4 regions of the Psychrobacillus sp. FSL K6-1464 genome follow, and region 1 is predicted to be linked to each of the others. Evidence: riboswitches for the same ligand, from Rfam matches in the RefSeq annotation. Region 1 holds a riboswitch; each other region holds the start of a gene.
What was found. Region 1 has a riboswitch for S-adenosylmethionine ahead of MKX39_RS18880 (cyclase family protein). Riboswitches for the same ligand answer to the same signal wherever they lie in the genome.
Positions count from the first base shown of each region.

Region 2: another riboswitch for S-adenosylmethionine. It lies ahead of MKX39_RS00940 (O-acetylhomoserine aminocarboxypropyltransferase/cysteine synthase family protein); the one in region 1 lies ahead of MKX39_RS18880 (cyclase family protein).
Region 3: another riboswitch for S-adenosylmethionine. It lies ahead of MKX39_RS15600 (bifunctional homocysteine S-methyltransferase/methylenetetrahydrofolate reductase); the one in region 1 lies ahead of MKX39_RS18880 (cyclase family protein).
Region 4: another riboswitch for S-adenosylmethionine. It lies ahead of metA (homoserine O-acetyltransferase MetA); the one in region 1 lies ahead of MKX39_RS18880 (cyclase family protein).

Region 1 is NZ_JBBOOP010000001.1:3,653,429-3,659,023, forward strand. Features, by position in the region: gene MKX39_RS18870 (BCCT family transporter) at 1-785, shown strand, start outside; partial or broken gene MKX39_RS18875 (5-methyltetrahydropteroyltriglutamate--homocysteine S-methyltransferase) at 953-1,090, opposite strand; gene MKX39_RS18880 (cyclase family protein) at 1,222-1,959, opposite strand; SAM riboswitch class I at 2,054-2,156, opposite strand; gene corA (magnesium/cobalt transporter CorA) at 2,359-3,321, shown strand; gene MKX39_RS18890 (hypothetical protein) at 3,923-4,729, opposite strand; gene mdh (malate dehydrogenase) at 4,813-5,595, opposite strand, start outside.
Region 2 is NZ_JBBOOP010000001.1:178,921-184,515, forward strand. Features, by position in the region: gene MKX39_RS00915 (M3 family oligoendopeptidase) at 1-592, opposite strand, end outside; gene MKX39_RS00920 (DUF2087 domain-containing protein) at 752-1,507, shown strand; gene MKX39_RS00925 (GIY-YIG nuclease family protein) at 1,527-1,871, shown strand; gene MKX39_RS00930 (YdcF family protein) at 1,953-2,540, opposite strand; gene MKX39_RS00935 (glycerol-3-phosphate acyltransferase) at 2,555-3,196, opposite strand; SAM riboswitch class I at 3,354-3,468, shown strand; gene MKX39_RS00940 (O-acetylhomoserine aminocarboxypropyltransferase/cysteine synthase family protein) at 3,581-4,873, shown strand; gene MKX39_RS00945 (homoserine dehydrogenase) at 5,004-5,595, shown strand, end outside.
Region 3 is NZ_JBBOOP010000001.1:3,071,625-3,077,219, forward strand. Features, by position in the region: gene metH (methionine synthase) at 1-1,691, opposite strand, end outside; gene MKX39_RS15600 (bifunctional homocysteine S-methyltransferase/methylenetetrahydrofolate reductase) at 1,672-3,531, opposite strand; SAM riboswitch class I at 3,603-3,712, opposite strand; gene MKX39_RS15605 (nuclease-related domain-containing protein) at 3,953-4,903, opposite strand; gene MKX39_RS15610 (protoporphyrinogen oxidase) at 5,020-5,595, opposite strand, start outside.
Region 4 is NZ_JBBOOP010000001.1:1,761,084-1,766,678, reverse strand. Features, by position in the region: partial or broken gene MKX39_RS08650 (histidine phosphatase family protein) at 1-477, opposite strand, end outside; gene MKX39_RS08645 (GrpB family protein) at 480-1,022, opposite strand; gene MKX39_RS08640 (DUF1572 family protein) at 1,039-1,551, opposite strand; gene MKX39_RS08635 (aldo/keto reductase) at 1,632-2,570, shown strand; gene metA (homoserine O-acetyltransferase MetA) at 2,641-3,549, opposite strand; SAM riboswitch class I at 3,625-3,730, opposite strand; gene MKX39_RS08625 (methyl-accepting chemotaxis protein) at 3,796-5,595, opposite strand, start outside.

The DNA of each region.
Region 1 (5,595 bases):
TTGTCACTGTCCTCTTTGTAGCATCTGCTTGGTCTGGATTAAGTAAAGGGATAAAATATTTGTCCAATATAAATTTACTATTAGCTCTTGCTTTACTTGGTTTTGTCGTTATTATGGGACCTACCTTACTGATTCTAGATATGTTTACAGATTCTTTCGGAGGTTATTTAGGGAATATTGTACAAATGAGTTTTCGTACATCCCCATTGAATGGTCATAATCGAGAGTGGCTAGACAATTGGACTATCTTCTATTGGGCTTGGTGGATCTCATGGGCACCATTCGTTAGTATGTTCATTGCTCGAGTATCTAAAGGTCGTACAATACGTGAGTTTGTTACAGGTGTTCTTGTAGCACCTACTTTACTGGGAACATTTTGGTTTTCAGCTTTTGGTACAACAGCCATTGACTTTCAGAAAAGAGGCATTGCTGATTTAGCACAAGCATCTACTGAATTGACTATTTTTGAAATGTTCCATATGATGCCTTTCTCTACAGGTATTTCTGTTTTTGCTGTGTTATTAATTGCTTCCTTTTTCATTACTTCGGCAGATTCTGCCACTTTCGTTCTTGGTATGCAGTCGACCAACGGGTCACTGACTCCACCGAACAGAGTGAAGCTCGCTTGGGGAATCACATTATCCGTAATCGCTATTATTTTGTTATCCGTTAATGGATTAGCGGCATTACAAAATACAATTATTATTGCCGCCTTACCATTTTCATTCGTAATGTTACTTATGATTATTTCACTGTTTAAGGCTTTAAAAGCAGAAAGAAAATAATGAAAATAAATGAAATGCCAAGGGTTTATTCCCTTGGCATTTCATTTATGTTTAAACCTTTACTTTCTTTCTCATTATCAAATGAGATCCGAAAAAGAAAGTTATATTTTTACTCAGCTACAGTATTCTACAAATGAGTATGGAAAGTAGTCGAGATCTTACACGGATTAACTCCAAACTTCTCTAGAAATATCAACAATGTATTTTAACTTTTTATACCGCTGTTCTTCTGTCAGCTTATTACCATGATGTGTAGAAGCAAATCTGCATTGCGGACTAATACTCAACTGCTCCAGCGGAACATATTAAGTTGCTTCCTTGTTCGAAGAAGTCTAAATGCCACCAGTAAACTTTCTGGTCTTAACAAACTTCCTACATGGTCCGCTCGAAATGGTGCTTGAATAGCTGTTTGAACTGTCCATTTATCTCGCTCCTTCTATGGTAAGATTGCAAATGATCGAACTGGGAATCCAGAGGCTTTTTCTGGCTTCGGGACGATATTGAAAATAATGGCTCCTGTTGCAGGGAGCTTATCTAAGTTCGTCAATAATTCTATTTGATAAGTGTCTTGTTCAAGCACATAATATTCTCCGTGTAATGCGCCGTTTTTTAGATAATCCGCACTTGAATCCGTGTCGAATGTTTCGTGTCCTATAGCTTTAATCTTTCGTTCTTGAAATAAAAATTTTAAAGCTTCTAATCCCCAACCCGGCGCGTGATTATTACCCGCTGCATCCTTATTGTTAAACTCCTTTTCGTCTGGCCAACGTTTACTCCAATCGGTTCTAAGAGCGACAAATGAGCCTTCTTCGATTTTTCCGTGGGCTTTTTCAAATGTGAAAATGTCATCCACCGATAAAGTAAAATCATTATCTTCAGCCGCTTCCTTTGACTGATCAATGACGACTAATGGTAATACCAATTCTTTCAATTCGAGTTCTTCTAAGTAACGCGTATCTCTTACAAAATGTATAGGTGCATCTATATGTGTGCCGTACTGTCCTGCAAATTGAAAGCTTTGTGCAAAGAATCCATCATCATGATTAAACAATGTATCGATTTCAGTTGCTTTAAAAGCGGCGAAATGTGGTGAATTAGCTCCAAATGTGTGTGTTAAATCTACCCACTGCTTTTCCTTCAATGTGTTGAATGCTTTTAGTAATTCCGATGACATATTGATTTCTCCCCCTATTTTTTATAGTTAAAATCAAATAAAACCCCTTCTTAGAAACAAGAAGAGGTTTACACGTCATCAGTGAATTAGTCTCTTCTTATCTTCAAGCATAACGCTTCTGGAATTAGCACAGTACAAATTTTTGCCTGTTGCTGAGGTATCATAGGGCCAAGTCCCTCCACCTCTCTTGATAAGAAAGTTGTTTTATTTGATTAACACCTAGTATACAAATAGAAATTACCTAAGTCAACCATTATTTTCTTTTTATTTAGAATATAATATTTTTAATGGTGGAAGCATCATAATTTTCTTTTCATTTCCTCTGTTTTTTAGGTACATTAATAATATGAAGACTATGAGATAATATGAAAAGAGATAGTGATGAAAAGAGGGGTATGTATGATCCATACGATTGGCATAACGACCGATCATGAAATAGTAAATGACTTTCCTATAGAAGATATAAAACGGAGAAAGTTTGAATGGTACTGGATTGACATTGCCGAGCCAACCAAAGAAGAAGAACTTTTGCTTAGTTCTTTCTTTCGTTTTCATCCACTGGCAATTGAGGATTGCTTACAAAGGCTACAGCGTCCTAAAGTGGACTATTATGATGGTTATAACTTCTTTGTTTTACATTCTTTCAATGAGGAAACATTAGAAGCGGAAGAGTTAGACATATTTGTTGGTCAAGACTATGTAGTGTCATTTCATTTCCATCCCATGCATGAAATGGAGCAAGCACGGCAGCGTATTAGACAAAATTCACAAGGCTGGGATAGAGGTGCTATCCATGCAACTTATAATATCATCGATACAGTAGTAGATGCCTATTTTCCGATTGTCTATAAAATTGAAGGCTATTTAAATGCTGTAGAAGACAAGCTTACTTATGATATGCGCCATTTTTCTATGGATTCAGTGTTTGATCTACGAGGAGATTTGTTGCGTTTAAGACGTACAGTTATTCCTATGCGAGATTTACTTTATAGAATATTAAATTCAGAACGAATGAATTTACAGCAAACAGAACACACCTACTTTGCCGATATTTACGACCATTTAATACGACTGACGGAAATGATTGAATCTAATCGAGAGCTGACAGCTGATATACGTGATAGTCATATGTCGATAAACTCTAGTAGGATGAACCGTATCATGATGATCTTAACGATTGTATCAACTGTTTTTATACCCTTAACGTTCATTGTTGGAGTATACGGTATGAACTTTGCAAACATGCCTGAACTTGAGTGGAAATATAGTTATTTCGTAGTACTCGGTGCTATGGTCCTCATCGCTTTTTCTATGCTTAGTTGGTTCAAATACAAAGGGTGGTTTAATTTGTTTAAAGATTAATATAAGAGAAACCGGGCATAAAAGCGCCCGTCCCTTGAAGGTCAAAACTGTTTTTTTCGTTTTCGAGGGACTTTGGACAAACGTCTTGCTATATGATTACCGATTGAATTTTTAGTGATATTGGTTGTGATTTGGTCACAACCAATATCGCTTTTTTTAAGTAATCTTATGGCATTTATCTGCCCGTCGCCCTTCTACAACTCTTAGAACAAGGTAAGTATGTTTTGAGAAAAGTATTACAGAGTAGTATCCTTAATTCAACAGACAATTTTATCACTATATTAGCTTGGGCGACTCATATCATCTAAGCGAAAGGCTGCAATATCTTAAAGTTAAATACTACACATTTGATTGCAGTGGAAGGTGGCGACTCCAGCGGAAAAAGCGTTATGTGAAGACCCGCAGCGTAGCGAGGAGGCTGAGGCAACGGCCGCGCAAAGCGTCCACCTGAAACGGAAATCAGCAGTACTATTCATTCTTTTAAGTCACCCTAACTCATTGTTCACGTTACATTTTTATATACTTCCTGGGCACATAATGAGTATAGAACATATATTTTCTTTTAAAAAAACGAGTAAATTCTAAATGAATTTGCTCGTTTTTATTGATTGGCTGTCCAATAGTAAAACAATGCAGTAAAAGTAAGTTTTTCTGTGTGCGTTAAATTATGCGCAAGAGAGACATGGACATTCATTGCTTGTATTTCAAATGCAGGATGCGTAGCATATGGGAAAATTCCAAACCGATATGTCGCTAATCTTTGACCACCTAAATCATGAACGTCAATGTCTCCATATACACTTTTCGCTTCCATTTGAAGTAGTTTTTCGTTATTTGCATCAAATATTATAGCTCTATTTTTTAAAGTCATTAGTGGCATAACAATAGTAGTTGCGTGTAAACGATTATGATCTAGTACCTTTATTTTCATAAACTTAAGCTTATTGTGAATGGTAAACGTAGACACTACCTTCTCATCCATCGTTATTATTCGATAAGTAATTGGAAAGAACATTCCCATTTTGAAAATATTTAATGTGGTTAGTTTCCTTCGAAAGGGCTGTTCTTCGGTAGGACTTATTTTATATAACCGCTCCCCTGTACTGGAGACTAAATAGGTCTGTGGAATTAACGAAACGTCTCGTTGGAAATTAAGTTCCTGAATCGGAAAACTAGCTGAGTAATAATTGCTATCCACTTTTTTCTCTTCAGGCAATTTTTCTGCAGCATGTTGAAACAAAAAAGAAGAGCTATATAAAACAAGTAATGTAAAGCCAACAGCAAAATGAGTTTCAAAGTCTTGCCACATAACATCTTTGAAAACTATAAGCAAAACTATGTATATTCCTACTAAGCTTATTGATGCGAATTTTGTATATTGAGCTGATTTTTCATAAATATGTTTCAAGTTTCTCACCTCTAATAGCCTTTACGAAGAATTAGCAAAATAGTTCCAAAAAAAAGCTTTCCCTATGTGTTACAGGGAAGCTTTTAGGAATTACATATTTCTAAAACAGACTGTACTGATTCTACTGATCTATCTAGAGCAAGTTTCTCATCACTAGTTAAAGGAAGTTCGATAATACTTTCTATGCCGTTTCCTCCAATTACTGTTGGTACACCTAAATATAAATCATTATAACCATATTCCCCTTCTAAATAGGCTATAGAAGGTAATATTCGTTTTTTATCGCGAATAATCGCTTCAGCCATCTCTACAAGAGAAGCCGCTGGTGCATAATAGGCGCTACCGTTGCCAAGAAGAGAAACAATTTCGCCCCCACCTTTCCTTGTCCGTTCAACGATTGCAGCTAATCTTTCCTTGGAAATAATCTTTTCTAAAGGGATTCCTCCTGCATATGAATAACGAACAAGAGGAACCATATCATCGCCATGACCACCTAGTACAAATCCTGATATATCTTCCACCGAAATATTTAGTTCCTCCGCAACAAATGTATTAAAGCGTGCAGTATCTAGAACTCCGGATTGACCAATCACTCTATTTTTTGGAAATCCAGTCGTCTTATAACATACATAAGTCATTGCATCTACTGGGTTACTCAATATGAGAACGTAGCTATTTGGTGCGTACTTCTTCACTTTTTCCGAAACAGCGCGCATGATTTTGGCATTTGTACTTACAAGATCATCTCTACTCATACCAGGCTTTCTTGCAATTCCAGCTGTAATAATGACCATATCAGCATCTTTTATATGTTCATAATTGGAAGTTCCCATAATCTTCGTATTAAAACCCTGTACCGGTCCGGT
Region 2 (5,595 bases), 3.5 Mb from region 1:
CATAAAGGTCATCAAATTTCGCTTCATTTTTATGGAAAAATCCACTACTAGTCTCTTTTGCTTTTTTACGAGTATCACGATCGGTAGATTCAGCATATGGTCCCAGCTGTGCAAGTGTTAATGTTTCCCCGTTAAATTCTACTTGTGCGGAAGCAACTAGCTTCGAGTAGTCGGATGCAAGCTTATTTTCTTTTTGCATAAGAGAAATAATTTCCGGTGAGAATGCCTTAATCTGATAATCTGCCAAATCGAATAGTTGATTACCCCATTTATCCTCCAGTTCATCTCGAAAAGGTGATTGAACCAACGCTTTGTAGTATTCAGTAATCATCTCTTCAATTTCAGGATTCGTTTCATCAAAATAATCACGCTCTTTTTGATAGAACTCATCATTAGTATCGATAGATGCACGAATATAAACTAAGTTTGCTTGTGTAGAATAATCATTGCGAAATGCATTGATATTCTCAATTGCTTCATTCTGTTCTGCTACAGAAGAAGCTTCTTTAAATTTTGTTAATAACTCTCTAAATGTAGATTTGTCTTGTTCTAAATTTGGACGTTTATATTCATAATCGTTAAATGTAACCAATGGAATTCCCCTCTCTATCGTTTCGCTTTACGAAACTCCTTATTCATATTGTTTATTATTTTCAGATAAATTGCAACCACATTTTTACATATTGATAATTTACAAACGTTATTATATAATGTTTGTAAATTAATAAACAAAGATTGGTTGTGTTTGTATATGGAAGTGTCAGAATTACTTTGGAGTGCCTCTTCAGAACAGTTAAAATCAGGGTATGCTGAAGAAGACGAAATGTATATATGTATTATGTGCGGTTTTAAAGTTGAAAAGGGATTCATTTATCCAAAGAATAATATGTTATATGAAGCAGAAAAATTCATGAAGCATCATATTGAAACGGAGCATGAATCTGTTTTTCAATATCTAATAGGGCTTAACAAAAAATTTACTGGCTTAACCGAACATCAAAATAGCCTATTACGCCTCTTTTATGAGGGTAGAAGTGATGCAGAAATACAAACAGAGTTAGGAATTGGAAGCTCTTCTACGATTCGAAATCATCGTTTCGTATTAAAGGAAAAGGAGCGACAAGCAAAAGTGTTTTTAGCGATGATGGAATTGTTAAAGGCAAAAGACAATCATGCGCCGACATTTTTACCACTTCATAAGACTGCAACGATGGTGGACGACCGGTATAACATCACGCAAGAAGAACAAAAAGATATCGAAAGTAAATTCTTCCCAGATGGAATAGATGGACCTCTTATGAAATTTCCGAGGAAAGAAAAGCAAAAACTAGCAACCTTAAGAGTTCTGATCCAAAGATTTGAAAAAGGAAAAACTTACACAGAGAAAGAAATAAATTATGTACTAAAGAATGCTTATGAGGATTTCGTAACATTAAGACGTTACTTAATAGAGTATGGATTTTTGGACAGACAAGACGATGGTAGTGCGTATTGGGTGAAAAACTAAATAGAAGGATGGAATATAAATGGATCGCAAAAAAGAATTAAAACAAGAATATAAAGAAATTAAAATCGAGGGCGGAATTTACGTCATCACAAACAAACGAAACGGTAAAAAGTATGTAGCTTCTACACCTAATTTTAAAACGTTGAATGGGGTTAAATTTACATTAGAAAACGGACTCCATTCAAATAAAAATCTGCAAAAGGACTGGACTCAGTTCGGCAAAGATAATTTTGACATAGAGCATATGGAGATTATTAAAAAAGAGGAAACTGAAAGTAGGGTAGGCAAAAAAGAATTAGAAAGGTTATTGGAGAAATGGTTAGAAAAACTACAACCTTACGGTGAAGAAGGGTATCATAGCTAAAATGAATTTTATGGAATAGTAAAAAGATGGGTATCAAGAAAATAACACGATAATTACTTAATACCCATCTATTTGTAACAATCAATTCCCCAAAATATATGCCTTTAACAACGCGACACGTTCTCGCGTACGAACCTTGAATTCAACCACTTTGGGAGTTTTAGCAGCCACGACATCTGATTTCCATCCTAGTTTACTTGCTAGTACTTTGGATCGTTGTAAATGGTAGTCGCTTGTTATAAGTGTGACGGAGTCGATATTACTGGGTAGTAATTCTTGTGAAAACAGTAGATTTTCATATGTTGAGGTGGCTTTGTCTTCTAAGATGAGTCGATCTTCGGCTATGCCATTTTCCAATAGAAAATCTCTCATCACCACGGCCTCTTCGATATCTTCATCGGGACCTCGTCCACCTGAAAGTACTAATTTTACATGGGTATATTTTTGGGCATACGCAAGAGCAGCCTCCAATCGATACTGTAAAGCAAAAGAAGGGATATTCCCTTTTTTCACTTTGGCACCAAGCACAATAGCATATTGATTGGTGCCATCTGCCTTTGGATTTTGACCATTTTCAAGCCAATTACTCGTGAGAACCCATATCCCAATTCCACTAGAAATAATCACTACTAATGGGATAAGCACGATCCACCTCATTTTCTTCTTCATGATATTCACTCATTTCATACAGATGGTTTCTTCTTACTTAAGAAAGTGGAGATTCTCATCTCTTCCTTTCGCATTAAACGACGGAAATTCTCGAGATGTAGTACAACAGCCATCAAAAATAGAAATCCGGCAATAGCCATTGGCCCTACTCCTTCTGCAAACCAAATGGATGCACCGATAAAAACAAAGTAAAAAACAAACACACCAATTAATAAATAGTCCGTTAATAATGTAGTTCCGATTAATAATATAAGTCCGATTAAACCAAGCGGCCAGCTAAGAGCAAGTAGTACACCAATAAGGGATGCAGTGCCTTTACCACCTTTAAATTTAGTGTAAAGAGGGAAGTTATGTCCAAGTATTACAGCAGCACCTGCACTATATAGCAGGATGTCCTGTTCCACTATCGAAAAATGTGCGTACTGTGACACCCAAAAACCCGTCCCAATTACGACTATAACTCCCTTTAAAATATCAATTATGGCAACTAAAATGCCATATTTTGCGCCAAGAACAATAGCTGCATTTGAGGCGCCAGAATTTTTTAAGCCCTCTTTTTTAATATTTACCCCACTCAGATACTGAGCTATTTTAGAACCGTGAATGGACCCAACAAGATAACTGATCACAAGGATACAAATCATCGGAATGAGCATTTTTTTCACCCCCATTAACTTCAATATATTAAACGAATGAAAAGATGAGAAGTTTCAGAATTTTAAAGTATATGTTTTTTAATTATTCAAAAAAGTATTGACAAATAGATTGGTAGAAATCTATACTGTGAAACAAGATGGAAAACTAAATCTAATACTCTTATCAAGAGTGGCGGAGGGAATAGGCCCTACGATGCCCGGCAACCAACAAGTTCTCAACTTGGAAAGGTGCTAAATCCTACAAATTCTAAATTGAATTTGGAAGATAAGAGGAGGAACATGCGAATTTGCACCCTCTTCTTAATTGAAGAGGGTTTTTTGCTTGTTCTAATCCTCCCTCGCCTCCATAAGCGTCCATCTAACTACATTTTAGGAGGAATTCAAATGACCAATCTACAAAAAGAAACACTACTTTTACACGGTGGCCAACAACCAGATCCAGTGACTGGATCACGAGCAGTACCCATTCATAAGACAACATCCTTTGTATTTAGAGATACAGAACATGCACAAAACCTATTTGCTCTTGCAGAAACAGGTAATATCTATTCACGTATTACGAATCCAACTGTGGATGTATTTGAACAACGAATTGCATTATTAGAGGGGGGGACGGCAGCAGTTGCATTTTCTTCAGGAATGGCAGCTATCGCATTTTCTATATTAAACATTGCAGGAGCAGGAGACGAAATTATTGCTGCTGAGAATTTATACGGTGGTACGTTTAATTTATTTGCTCATACATTGCCGCGATATGGTATAACGGTGAAATTTGTAGATTCTACAGATCCAGAAAATTTCCGAGCTGCTGTGACAGATAAAACGAAAGCATTTTTTGGAGAAATTATAGGAAACCCAAGCTTAAATGTATTAGATATAGAAAACGTAGCAGCCATTGCTAACGAAGTAGGAGTGCCTTTACTTGTAGATAGCACATTTGCTACTCCATATGGATCGAACCCTATTAAGTACGGTGCTCATGTCGTAATTCATTCAGCGACTAAGTGGATTGGTGGTCATGGTACTACGATTGGTGGAGTTGTAGTAGATGGAGGAAACTTCAATTGGGACTCCGAGAAATTTCCAGGATTCACACAACCGGATGTGACCTATCATGGTCTAAGATATGGAATAGACGTTCCAAACGTGGCATTTGCAGTGAAATTACGCGTTCAATTGCTTCGTGATTTTGGTCCAACTTTAAGTCCTGAAGCAGCATTTTCCTTTTTACAAGGACTAGAAACACTTCATTTACGCGTACCAAAGCATAATGAAAATGCACAAAAAATTGCGGAGTACTTAGAAAGTAACGAAGAAGTAACTTGGGTTAACTACTTAGGTTTAGAAAGTCATCCCTCCCATGAGCTTGCTAAAAAGTACTTACAGAATGGTTTTGGTTCCATCCTAACTTTTGGAGTGAAAGGTGGTAAAGAGGCAGGTCGTAATATTATCGATAATATTGAAATTTGGTCGCATGTAGCTAATGTCGGGGATGCTAAATCGCTAATAATCCACCCTGCATCTACAACACATCAGCAGTTAACTCCTGAAGACTTGGTGAAATCGGGCGTTACAGAAGACTTAATTCGCTTGTCTGTTGGACTAGAGGCGGTTGAGGATTTACAGTCTGTCCTTGATAAAGTACTTGTGGGAAAAACAAATGTCCTCTCTAGATAGAATTTTATTGATAATTGAGTAAAAATGGGCTACAATATGTAAAATAGTTCTTCGTATATGAATGCGATTAGATTTTACAAATTGAAGCAAATTGGAACTCAATTGTGCAAATTCAGTTGGAGGAGATAGCATGGCGACGATAAAAGCAGCAATCCTAGGTTTCGGAACAGTCGGGCAAGGGATTTACAACATTGTAAATGAAAAAAGAGAAGATCTGAAAAAGTCTTTAGGATTAGAACTAGAAATTAGTGCGATCCTCGTAAACAATGTTGGAAAAGAAAGAATGGCTACACCTGGTGTGTTAGTAACTGATAACTTTGAGGATATTATTAATATACCTGGACTCCAAGTGGTATTCGAGGCAATTGTAAATGAGGAACCGGCATATAACTACTTATGTAGAGCGATTGATAAAGGATGTCATGTAATAACAGCAAATAAAGTAATGTTCTCCAAATATAGTATTCCATTACATGAGCGTGCAAAGTCTCGTGGAGTATTTATAGGATATGAAGCAACAACAGCCGGCGGAGTTCCAGTTATTAAGACATTAAAAAATCTATTACAAGTTAACTCAGTGAAAAGAATCCAAGGGATCTTAAATGGTACGTCGAACTACATTTTGACACAAATGCGTCAGGATGAATGTCCATTTGATGACTCATTAAAAGAGGCGCAGGACCTTGGTTATGCAGAAGCAGATCCATTTAACGATGTGTCCG
Region 3 (5,595 bases), 580 kb from region 1:
TGCGTGCAATGATATAAATAGACTGCATTCAATACTTCGCGACCAACTGGCGGAAGACCAAAGGATACATTACTTACTCCTAAAATAGTTAGTGCTCTTGGCAGTTTTTCTTTAATGAGGCGAATCCCTTCAATCGTTTCTACTGCTGATCCAATGTATTGTTGATCACCTGTTCCGACTGGGAATACGAGTGGATCAAAGATAATATCCTCTGGCGCAAGCCCCCATTTATTAACTAATAAATCATAAGAACGTTCTGCGATTTCTAACTTTCGCTGTCTTGTAACCGCCATTCCTATCTCATCAATTGTGCCAACTACAACTGCCGCACCGTATTTCTTCACTAAAGGCATTACTGCTTCAAACCGCTCTTCTCCATCTTCTAAATTAATAGAGTTGATAATTGTTTTTCCTTGGGAATATTTCAGTGCAACTTCAATTACCTTTTCATCAGTCGAATCAATAACAAGTGGCACTTTAACCTTTTTCACTACCTCTTTCATAAAGTTAGTCATGTCCTCTAGTTCATCGCGGTCCGGATTTGCTAGGCAAATATCGATAACATGAGCTCCACCTTTTACCTGTGCCCGAGCAATTTCAGAGGCTTCCTCAAATTTTTCATCTACGATTAAACGTTTAAATTTTCGAGAGCCAATTACATTTGTTCGTTCCCCTATAAAGAGTGGCCGCATCGTTTCGTCGTATTGAAGAGGCTCAATCCCTGATACTACATGCCCATGACCTGCTTCTACGGGTTTACGTGGTGAAAGATCCTTTACCGCTTCTCGTACTGCTCGAATATGAGCTGGAGTAGTTCCACAGCATCCACCAACAACATTCAACCACCCTTTTTCCGCAAAGCCTCTCAGTTTTTTAGAAAGTGATTCAGGAGATTCGTGATAATGCCCTTCCTCATCTGGTAAGCCAGCATTAGGATAGCAGCTAACATATCCATCTGATAGCTCAGATAACGAACGGATATGATCGGTCATAAATTCTGGTCCGGTAGCACAATTCAATCCAACAGAAAGTGGCTTTATATGTTCGATGGAAATATAGAATGCCTCAATACTCTGCCCTGCAAGTGTCGTTCCCATCGGTTCAATCGTTCCAGAAATCATAATAGGTAGTTCTATCTTTAGCTCAGTAAAAACCTGTTGGATACCAATTGTCGCAGCCTTCACATTCAGCATATCCTGGCTCGTTTCTAGTAAAATAACGTCTACTCCACCTTCTACTAAAGCTTTTGCCTGTACATAAAAGTCGTTTGTAAGTTCGTCAAACGTAATACCACCAGTAACCGATAGTGTTTTAGTCGTTGGCCCTATTGCCCCAGCTACAAATCGTGGCCAGTCAGATGTAGAAAATTCATCTGCACATGTTTTAGCAAGCTGGGCTGCTCGAAAGTTTATATCATGTGCCTGAGCACCAAGATCATATTCATTTAACACTACTGGGGTTCCACCAAATGTATTCGTACAAATAATATCAGCCCCAGCAGCTAAATATTCACGATGAACATGTTCAATAACATCTGGTTTGACGATATTTAAATACTCATTACAACCGTCGAATTCTTCCCCTCCGAAGTCTTCAGGGCTAAGATCTGCATTTTGTATCATCGTTCCCATTGCACCATCAATAATTAGTATTCTTTGTTGGAGCTGCTGCTCAATTAGATGTTTGGACATAGCTGAATCCTCTCTCTTTCTCCCGGTCAGCCTCTTGAATATAATGAATTAATTCTAGAGACATATCGTAACGGAAAAATGGTGTAATAATATAAATTCCGTTAAATAGTTCCGCTGCTGTATCGATTAATTCCTTCGATATTTGAATACCTTCTGCAGTAGCTCGCTCTCTATCCTCTCCACATAAACGCATACGCTCTAGCACCTCTTCAGACAATTTTATGCCTGGGACTTCATTATGAAGGAATTCAGAATTTCGACTATTGGTTAGTGGCATAATTCCGATGAAAATAGGGGTTGATAAATGCTTTGTCGCTTCGTAAATCTCATGGATTTTTTCTTTCGAATAGACAGGCTGTGTGATGAAATAATCCGCCCCACACTCAATTTTCTTCTCTAGTCGCTTCACTGCACGGTCCAGCACACGAACATTCGGATTAAAAGCAGCTGCTACAGAGAAGTTAGCCTTTTTCCGTAGCGACTTTCCTGAGAAAGAAATACCTTCGTTTAATTGTTTGATCAGTTGAATCAGTTCTAAGCTTGATACATCATAAACACTTGTCGCCCCAGGGAAATCCCCAATTTTAGTTGGGTCTCCAGTAACTGCAAGAATGTCATGGATTCCAAGCGCATCCAATCCCATCAAATGAGATTGAAGACCAATTAAATTACGGTCACGGCACGTAATATGAGCAAGTGGTCTAATATTTTTTTGGTGTTTTAACATCGAACCCATCGCCATATTACTAACTCGTGGAGAAGCCAATGAATTATCCGCCATTGTCACCGCGTCAATTCCAGTTGCATATAGCTTTTCTGCACCTTCCATGAATGTAGTCGTATCGAGATGACGGGGAGTGTCTAATTCAACAATTATGGTCCGTTCTGTTTTCGCTTTTTCATGTAGAGCTTGGGTATTAGTTGGCTTAGCATCTTGAATAATAATAGGCTTTCTAGTCTCTACTACTTTATTTGTAATAGGGGTTAAATGCCCAATATGTCTTTTCACTGCTTCAATATGCTTTGGTGTCGTTCCACAGCAACCACCTATTAAGCGCACTCCTGCATCTCTCAAATATAATGCAGCTTTACCAAAGTACTCAGCATCGGATTCGTAAACTATACGTCCTTCATCTATATCCAGTAAGCTCGCATTTGGATAAGCAGATAAGAATGCCTTTTCTGGCAGCTTTACTCCTTCAAATGCTTGAATTGTATGATGTGGACCTAGTCGACAGTTGACTCCCACAATGTTGGCTCCAATTGTTTCAAGCTCATGCAACGCATCATTTAGAGGTAAGCCATTTTGCAAAATACCCGGATCATGCATAGACACTTGAGCTATTATCGGAATATCCGTTAGTGTACGAAGATAAGTCACAGTAGTCTTTAGCTCTTCGAAATCATAATAGGTTTCAAGTAATAGACCATCTGGATCTCCCGCTAACAATTGGATTGCTTGTTGGTCGAGTGAATGAATAATTTCTTGGAGTGTAGCATCACTTTTTCGGATTCCTCGAATCCCCCCAATAGTCCCGAGGACGAATTGGTTTCCAGATGCGGCAGCTCTTTTCGCAATTTGAATGGCAGCTTCATTTATTTCTTTCACTTGATTTTCTAGTCCATAGCGAGCAAGCTTAATAGCATTTGCTCCGTATGTATTCGTTTGAATAATATCTGCTCCGGCCGCAATATAATCCTGATGGATTTTCTCTATAATTTCCGGTTTTTGAATATTTAACTCTTCATTACAATAGTCAATTCCATAAGAGTACAGTAGTGTCCCCATTGCCCCGTCTGCTGTCAGCATAGACGTCTGTAACTTCTCCAATAAACTCATCGTGCATTCATCCTCCCATATAAAAAAGCCTTCTATGAAAAGAAGGCTTTACTAGTATGCAAGATACCACCTTCTCATCTTTCAAACTTTTGCAAAGTCTGCTGGATTTAGCACCTGACCAAATGAATGGCTGGTTGCTGAAGCGTCGTAGGGCCAGTCCCTCGGCTTCTCTTGATAAGAATTTCACTATTCAGTTTTCTAATTAGACATATCGTACCTTTATTCAACTAAAGCGTCAAGGTATATTTTGAACTTTCTATATACTCCGCTTTTGAAGTTGGATCGTCCTCATCGATCGATTTATCGTGATGATTGATCGATTATGGACGACGATGGAGCGATTTTTTGTGGTGGTCGATCGATTTTCGATGTGTATCGATCGATTATTCCTCTCGATCGATCGATTCTCCAATAATACGCTTCACCACTTCCATTTATACTCTATTTTACTCTGGGATGTTCCAGTTCGAATTAAATCCATAGATTGGAGAAGTCTAGATGCTACATGATGAGAATTTATATGAAGGAATTTTCGACACTGCCGATTATTAATCGTATCCCCGATCAAAACAAACCACTCTCGAATGGCTTTCTCATGAACAAGCCTATCTACATGACCACAACGTATACAGTTCCAGCCATTCTTCCTTTTTACCATCCCAAACATTTCACATTTTTCACAGCACACTCCAGTTTGTAAATCATTTGGGTTAATACCCCAGCGATTACACATCGGGTATGGGAAGTACGTTTTGTGACTCTTTAAAATTTCTGTACTCAATTTATGCAGCTCTTTTCTAGATATATACCTTCTTTCTCGAGGAATATTTCTTAGATAGATAGGAATTGTTTGATGGAGAATAGCGTTGTATTTTGTGGGGGGTTCAATAACTCGAACTTTGGAATTTGTTAATACAATTACTCCAAAAACAGGAATCGTCACACCATGTTGTTTTAACCATTCGTCGAGTAAAAAAATATTTCTTTCAATCTGAACCTCTGGACTTTCAAATACATCCACTTTACCTTCTTCATTTTCTCTTTCTAATTGAGAGGGGTTTTGCTTAAAGCTCAACTTCCCACCTATATTCTTACTCTCCAAAACCACCGCAAAATACTGCGTGAAAAAGACTGTATCAATCTGGAACTTTCCATATGATTCTAAACTCACATCGTGCAATACCACATATTCAAAAGGAAATGAATACTTACTAAACACTCCGTCTACTCTAACTTCTCCATGAATACCAGCCAATGCCATATGCATTTTGGAATGAATCAATTCCTTCATTTCATGTGACTCATGTAATCGTCGATTCAATAACTGAAGACCTATATAGCTATATTCCTCCGTACGTGTTTTTACTATCAACCAACCACCTCCACCCGCATCGTAGCACAATAAAAGAAATTGTAAATTCCACTAAAAATGCAACTATTCCTTTTTTTCCATAAAAAAAGACCAAAAGTGAATTTTGGTCCCGTAATTTACTGTACTATTGAATTTATGATTTTTTCTGCAGTTTCTCTGCCATTCTTAATACAAGCCGCAATCCCAACTCCGTAATAAGAACAGCCAGCTAACAAGACATTTGGCATGTCATTTGCCATTTTAGCTGTTAATGATTGAATCGCATCTCCATGCGCTAAATGATAGTTCGGCATTTGCTCGTTCCATTTTGTTACTTCTATGACTTCAGGTTTGCCTGTTAATTTCAAGCTCATTTCAATATCTTGAAGCGCCACTTCCACTAGCTCGTCTTCACTCATGTTCTTCATACTCTCAAAAGCCGGGTTCGAACTCTTATAAAACATACGAACTAATAACTGATTATTTTTTGATGTGTGCGTCCATTTCCGACTTGTCCACGTACATGCATTACATCTCACATCACTATTTTCAGAAACGATAAAACCAGTTCCCTCCGCTGGGAGCTGCTCGTCTGGAATATCAAAACCAAGATATACACTAATAAGGGAGGAATTTTTCAGTTTGTTAAAGTCGGTATCCAACTCTTCATCCTGAAGAATTACTTGCGCCACGTTATGAGGAGTTGCTAGCAC
Region 4 (5,595 bases), 1.9 Mb from region 1:
CTTCCAAAAACGATAATCATAGATAGAGTCAAAGTAATTCATGATCAGAACCATTATATTACCATGTGTACCTATTGCGATATTCTTGCCATCAAATTTCTTCAAGATTTCTTTCGTTACATGGATACCTCTAGCTTGCGCAACATGATTAGATTCTCCTCCTGGAAGTGAAAAGCCATAATCCGACCATACTTTTAACATTGCTTCGTTAAAATCAGCAACTGGTTGATCGGATAAAAGTCGTTCCTTGAATGCATCCATAATTTCTATATCTTTTTTTAAATGATTCGCAATTCCTTCCACAGTTTGAATAGCTCTCTTATAAGGACTTGATACTATTACTTCTATATTCTCCTGTAGTAACAGATCTGTTATTTTCTTTGCATCGACCATACCCTTTTCAGACAACGGTCTTCCCAATTCGTCCGTGGAATAGATGGAATGCGCATGTCTGACGAAATAAAGATTAGTGAGCATTCCTAATTCACTTCCTTACTAGTTCGCTTTGAGTATATACTTTTAACAAATGGTTCCTTCAAATCTGTATATGCACTAATATTAATATTCTTTTGCTTTGCACTCTGAATTTTTATATTCATGTAAGCTTCTTTTGCTTTCTCATTGGAATTTAAGTAATTTCTAAAAAATAGTTGATTACACCATAGTTCTTCTTCAAAATCTACCATATGGATGAAATGAGTTTTCACTTCATAAGTTTCATCCGTAAATTTGGCCAGAACTATTTCACCTGGTCTTTCCACTCTCAATCTTAGAAATCCGATACTTTGTAATTGTTTAAATATAGCTTTATCTACATTTGAAATATCGTCTATTCCTATTAATATATCTATAATTGGTTTAGCAGGCATGTTTTTTATTGCGGTGCTTCCAATATGCTGTATTCGATCTTCTAGAAGTCCTGTTGCTTCTAAAATTTCTAGTTTCACCCGGTCGAACTCTTTCCCCCATTCCCCGTCGTATGGAGATAACTTTACCTCGTTTTTTAATAGTCCAAGCTTCAAAATAATGCCTCCACTTCTACTTTTGCTTTTTAGGAATAGACAATGTTGTCCACTTCTCTTCAGTAGTCACTTGCTTCGCAATATAAATCACCTGTCCAACATGAGAAGATGTATGAGAAAGACTTCTAATAACAGCTTCCATAACAGTATGAGGCTCGTTCCTAATGTAAATAGTTTGGAGCAAATGGACTGATTTTATTGTATCTAATGCTTCTAAGAATACTTGACATCCCCTCGACCAAATTTCTAACAACTCCTCACGAGTTTCCACTGTACTTTCAAATTCCTCGTCCCGATTTCTGTCAGGCTTTTCACCGTCTGTCGTCAAAAAGTCCGTCCATCTTGAAATCAGATTTCCACTCATATGTTTAATGATGATAGCTACACTATTCGAATGATTATTTGGAGTCCAAAATAACTTATCTTCCTCCATCTGCATGATTGCTTTTTCTACATCTCTCATCAAATCAGAAAACTTTTGATGAACTACTCCAATAAAATCAGTGTGCACATCCGTTAGTACCGTCAAATCAATCTCCACCTTTTTGTATTCTGGTTTTTCTATATTATAATAGAAATATTCAGAGAAAAGGAGTTGTTTCTATTATTATGAAAAATGCAGTAGAAATTGGTCGCACTGGTCTATTGGTAAATCCTATTGGTTTAGGAAGTAACGCGGTCGGTGGACACAATCTATTCCCTAATTTAAACGATGAAACAGGCAAGGAAATTGTACGAGCTGCTATTCAAAATGGAATCAATTTTATAGATAGTGCCTTTATATATGGGATGGGAAGATCAGAAGAACTCATAGGAGAAATATTAAAGGAATTTAACACCAGGCAAGATATGATTATTGCAACAAAAGGGGCACACAAGATAGAGGATGGAAAGGTTATTGTAGATAACTCTCCTAAATTTTTAAGAGAGACCGTTGAAAATAGTTTGCGCAGACTGCAAACCGACTACATTGATCTATTCTATATCCATTTTCCAGATGAAGGAACTCCTAAGGATGAAGCAATTGGAACACTCTCACGACTTAAAGAAGAGGGTAAAATTAGAGCAATTGGCGTATCCAATTTCACAATGGATCAATTAACCGAAGCCAATAAAGACGGGAATTTAGAAGTAATCCAATCAGGCTATAATCTATTCAAAAGAGAGGCAGAAAATGACTTAATCCCTTTTTGCGCCAAACACCAAATTTCATTTATCCCGTATTTCCCTCTTGCTTCTGGTCTTTTGACAGGAAAATTCAATAAAGATTCTATAATTGAAGACGGCCGTTCAAAAAATCCGTTATTTCAAGGGGAGGTTTATATTCGTAACTTGGAAAAGATTGAGTCTCTTCGTAGTATAGCAAATGATAAACAAGCAGAGGTTTCTTCCATCGTTCTTGCATGGTATCTAGCACAAAATACCATAGATACAGTAATTCCTGGAGCTAAAAAACCAGAACAAGTGTTACGAAATCTGAAAGCACTTGAAGTGGAACTGACGATAGAAGAAATGCAGGAAATTAACCGAATTTTTAAGACAGAATAAAAAATTATAATGCTCATTTTCATCAACATATATAGGCTGATCGTGAATTCACTCACGGCCAGCCTTTTAGTTACTCCCAATCATAAGGAGTTTCTTGGTACACATAATAATTCAACCAATTGGAAAAAAGTAAATGTGTATGGGAACGCCAGGAGTTCATCGGTATTTGTGTTGGATCATCGTTTGGAAAATAATTTTTTGGGACATCAATATCCACACCTTTTTTAATATCTCGGTTATATTCGTCTGCAAGTGTAGTTGCATCATACTCTAAATGACCCGTAATCATAATATGCTTTTTATCTTTGGATATTACTAGAAAAACACCCGCATCCTTTGAGTCGGAAAGCAGTATTAAACGAGGGTCTTTTTTTATTTCATCGAAAGATATAGCTGTGTATCGAGACACAGGTGCGTGAAATTCATCATTAAACCCTCGCACTAAATGTACAGTTGGGTCTGATAAACGATGACTGAATACCCCAAAGCATTTCTTCGACAAGTCATATTTCCCGATACCATAGTGATGGTAGAGAGCGGCTTGAGCCCCCCAACAAATGTGTAAAACAGAGGTCACCTGAGTTTTAGACCAATCCATTATTTCCATAATCTCATTCCAATAATTAACGTCTTCAAATTCTAAATGCTCAATAGGTGCACCGGTAATAATCATCCCATCGTATTTTCGGTGCTTAATATCCTCGAATGTCGTATAAAAGGTATCTAGATGTGTTTTACTTACATTTTTGGAATCATGGGTTGCCATATGTAAAAAGGTTACATTTACTTGTAGCGACGTATTTCCTAGTAAACGGAGCAATTGAAGCTCTGTTTTTTCTTTTTCAGGCATAAGGTTCAAGATAACTATATTTAACGGACGTATGTCTTGAGCTATCGCTCGATCGGTATCCATGATAAATATTTTCTCGTTTTTAAGATGTTCAGCTGCAGGTAACTGTTTTGGTATATTTATAGGCAATTTGTTGTCCTCCTTTAAATTCAAAAAACCCTCTTTCCTATAAACAAGAAAAGAGGGTGAACGTTTTGCTCTCAATTCTTATCTTTCAAGAAATTATCTTGTAGGAGTTAGCACCTTTCTGACTAGTCAGAGGTTGCTGAAGCTTCAACGGGCCATTTCCCTCGGCTTCTCTTGATAAGAGTTATTAAATTATATTGTTCTTCCTGAGTGAATATTAACATTTGTTTTCAAGCAATTCAACTTCTTTTAAACTTTAAAGCGATTTACTGCATTCGCTAATTTGTCACTAAGCTCTGTAAGAGTCTCCGAAGCTTTCGCTACCGATTGGATCGCTCTCAGTTGTTCATCTGATGATGCACTTACTTCTTCACATGCTGCTGCAGTTTGCTCTGAAGTTGAAGCCATCATTTGAATCGTATCTACAACTTGATCTTTAAAGGTAGAAACCTGTTCAATTTCTGCTGAAACAGCATCGATTGACGTTTGCAAATTATTCATCAGTAACGATATTTCACCAAAAGTTACTTCAGTATTTGTTACAACAGATCCCTGCTCACGGAAAGTTTTGATAGTATCTTCCATTTGTTGCCCTACAGTATGCGATTCACTTTGAAGTTCCGTAATAGTATGCTTTACTTCTTCTGTCGCTTTTGCAGATTGCTCCGCTAGTTTCCGTACTTCATCCGCTACTACTGCAAATCCTTTTCCATGCTCCCCTGCCCGTGCAGCTTCAATACTTGCATTCAATGCGAGTAGGTTCGTCTGTGCAGAAATTTGCATAATAGTTTCCATCACACTACCAATCGCATTTACTCTAACTTCCAATGTACTAAACAATGTGGACATAGAGATTAGATTTGACTCCCAGTTTTGGAAAGATGATTTAAGTTCACTCATTTGGTTTTGACCATTCGAATTCATAGTGTTTGCTTTTATAGCTATATCAGTCATCATTACTGATTTTTCATTGATGAGATTGATTTGATCACTTAAGTGCAACGAACTTTCTGTTACGTCTACAGCATCTTCTGCAGATTTAGAAGCACCTACCGCAATCTCACTCACAGCTGACGAAACTTGCTCTGCGGAAGCGTTTGTTTCTTCTGCCACAGCACTTAAACTTTCCGAATTCGATTGAACATTACTCGCTGACTCTTTCACGACCTGAATAATTTCATTCATATTTACAGCCATCTTGTTGAAGTTATTCGCTAGTTGTCCGATTTCATCCTTGGATTTAATATTAGCCTGAACAGTTAAATCTCCTTCTGCCATTGAATCCATCAATCTTTTAAGTTGTTCAATCGGTTTCAATATACGACTTATTAGGAAAAATAATACTAAAAAGATTAACGCTTCTATACATATAACAATAATAATTATTTGTGAACGAATACTGTCTGCTGTTTGATGGGTTTTACTTTCTTCATAAACAGCGCCTACCTTCCAATCTAATCCTGGTAACGTAGTGTATACAGTAGTTGTGTTAGTACCATCCATCAAACCGGTCACATGTCCTGTTTCTGAGGTACTAGAAAGCATTTTCTTTACAGAAGAATCCTTGGATAAATTTTCACCAAATAACGTTGGATGAACAATGGCATTACCATCAGCATCTACAATTATAGGATAACCTTCGTACCCCAACTCGCTGTCAGCTAACGTTTCTGTTAACTTCGACAGTAAAATATCAATAGCAAGAACACCGACCACTTGGCCATTTTTAATAACAGCTTTAGCACCAGAAATAGCATATTCTCCAGTTGCTGCATCCACAAATGGTTTAGACCAGCTAAAACTCTCTTTGTTTGAAACAGCATTGGAATACCATTCTCTTGAGGTTGGATCAAAGTCTGCTCCAAGGTCCGCTTCTGGTATTATTTCAATCGATTTATCTGGAAAAGCGATATACACAGATGCTACAGCATCATACAAAGAAACAAATTCATTGAATCTAGTATCTAAGTTTTTTTCTAATTGAGTAGTCAATACTACATTCGTAGCTTTTTCATTATTTTCAAAATCTAAAATTGCATTAGAAGTAGA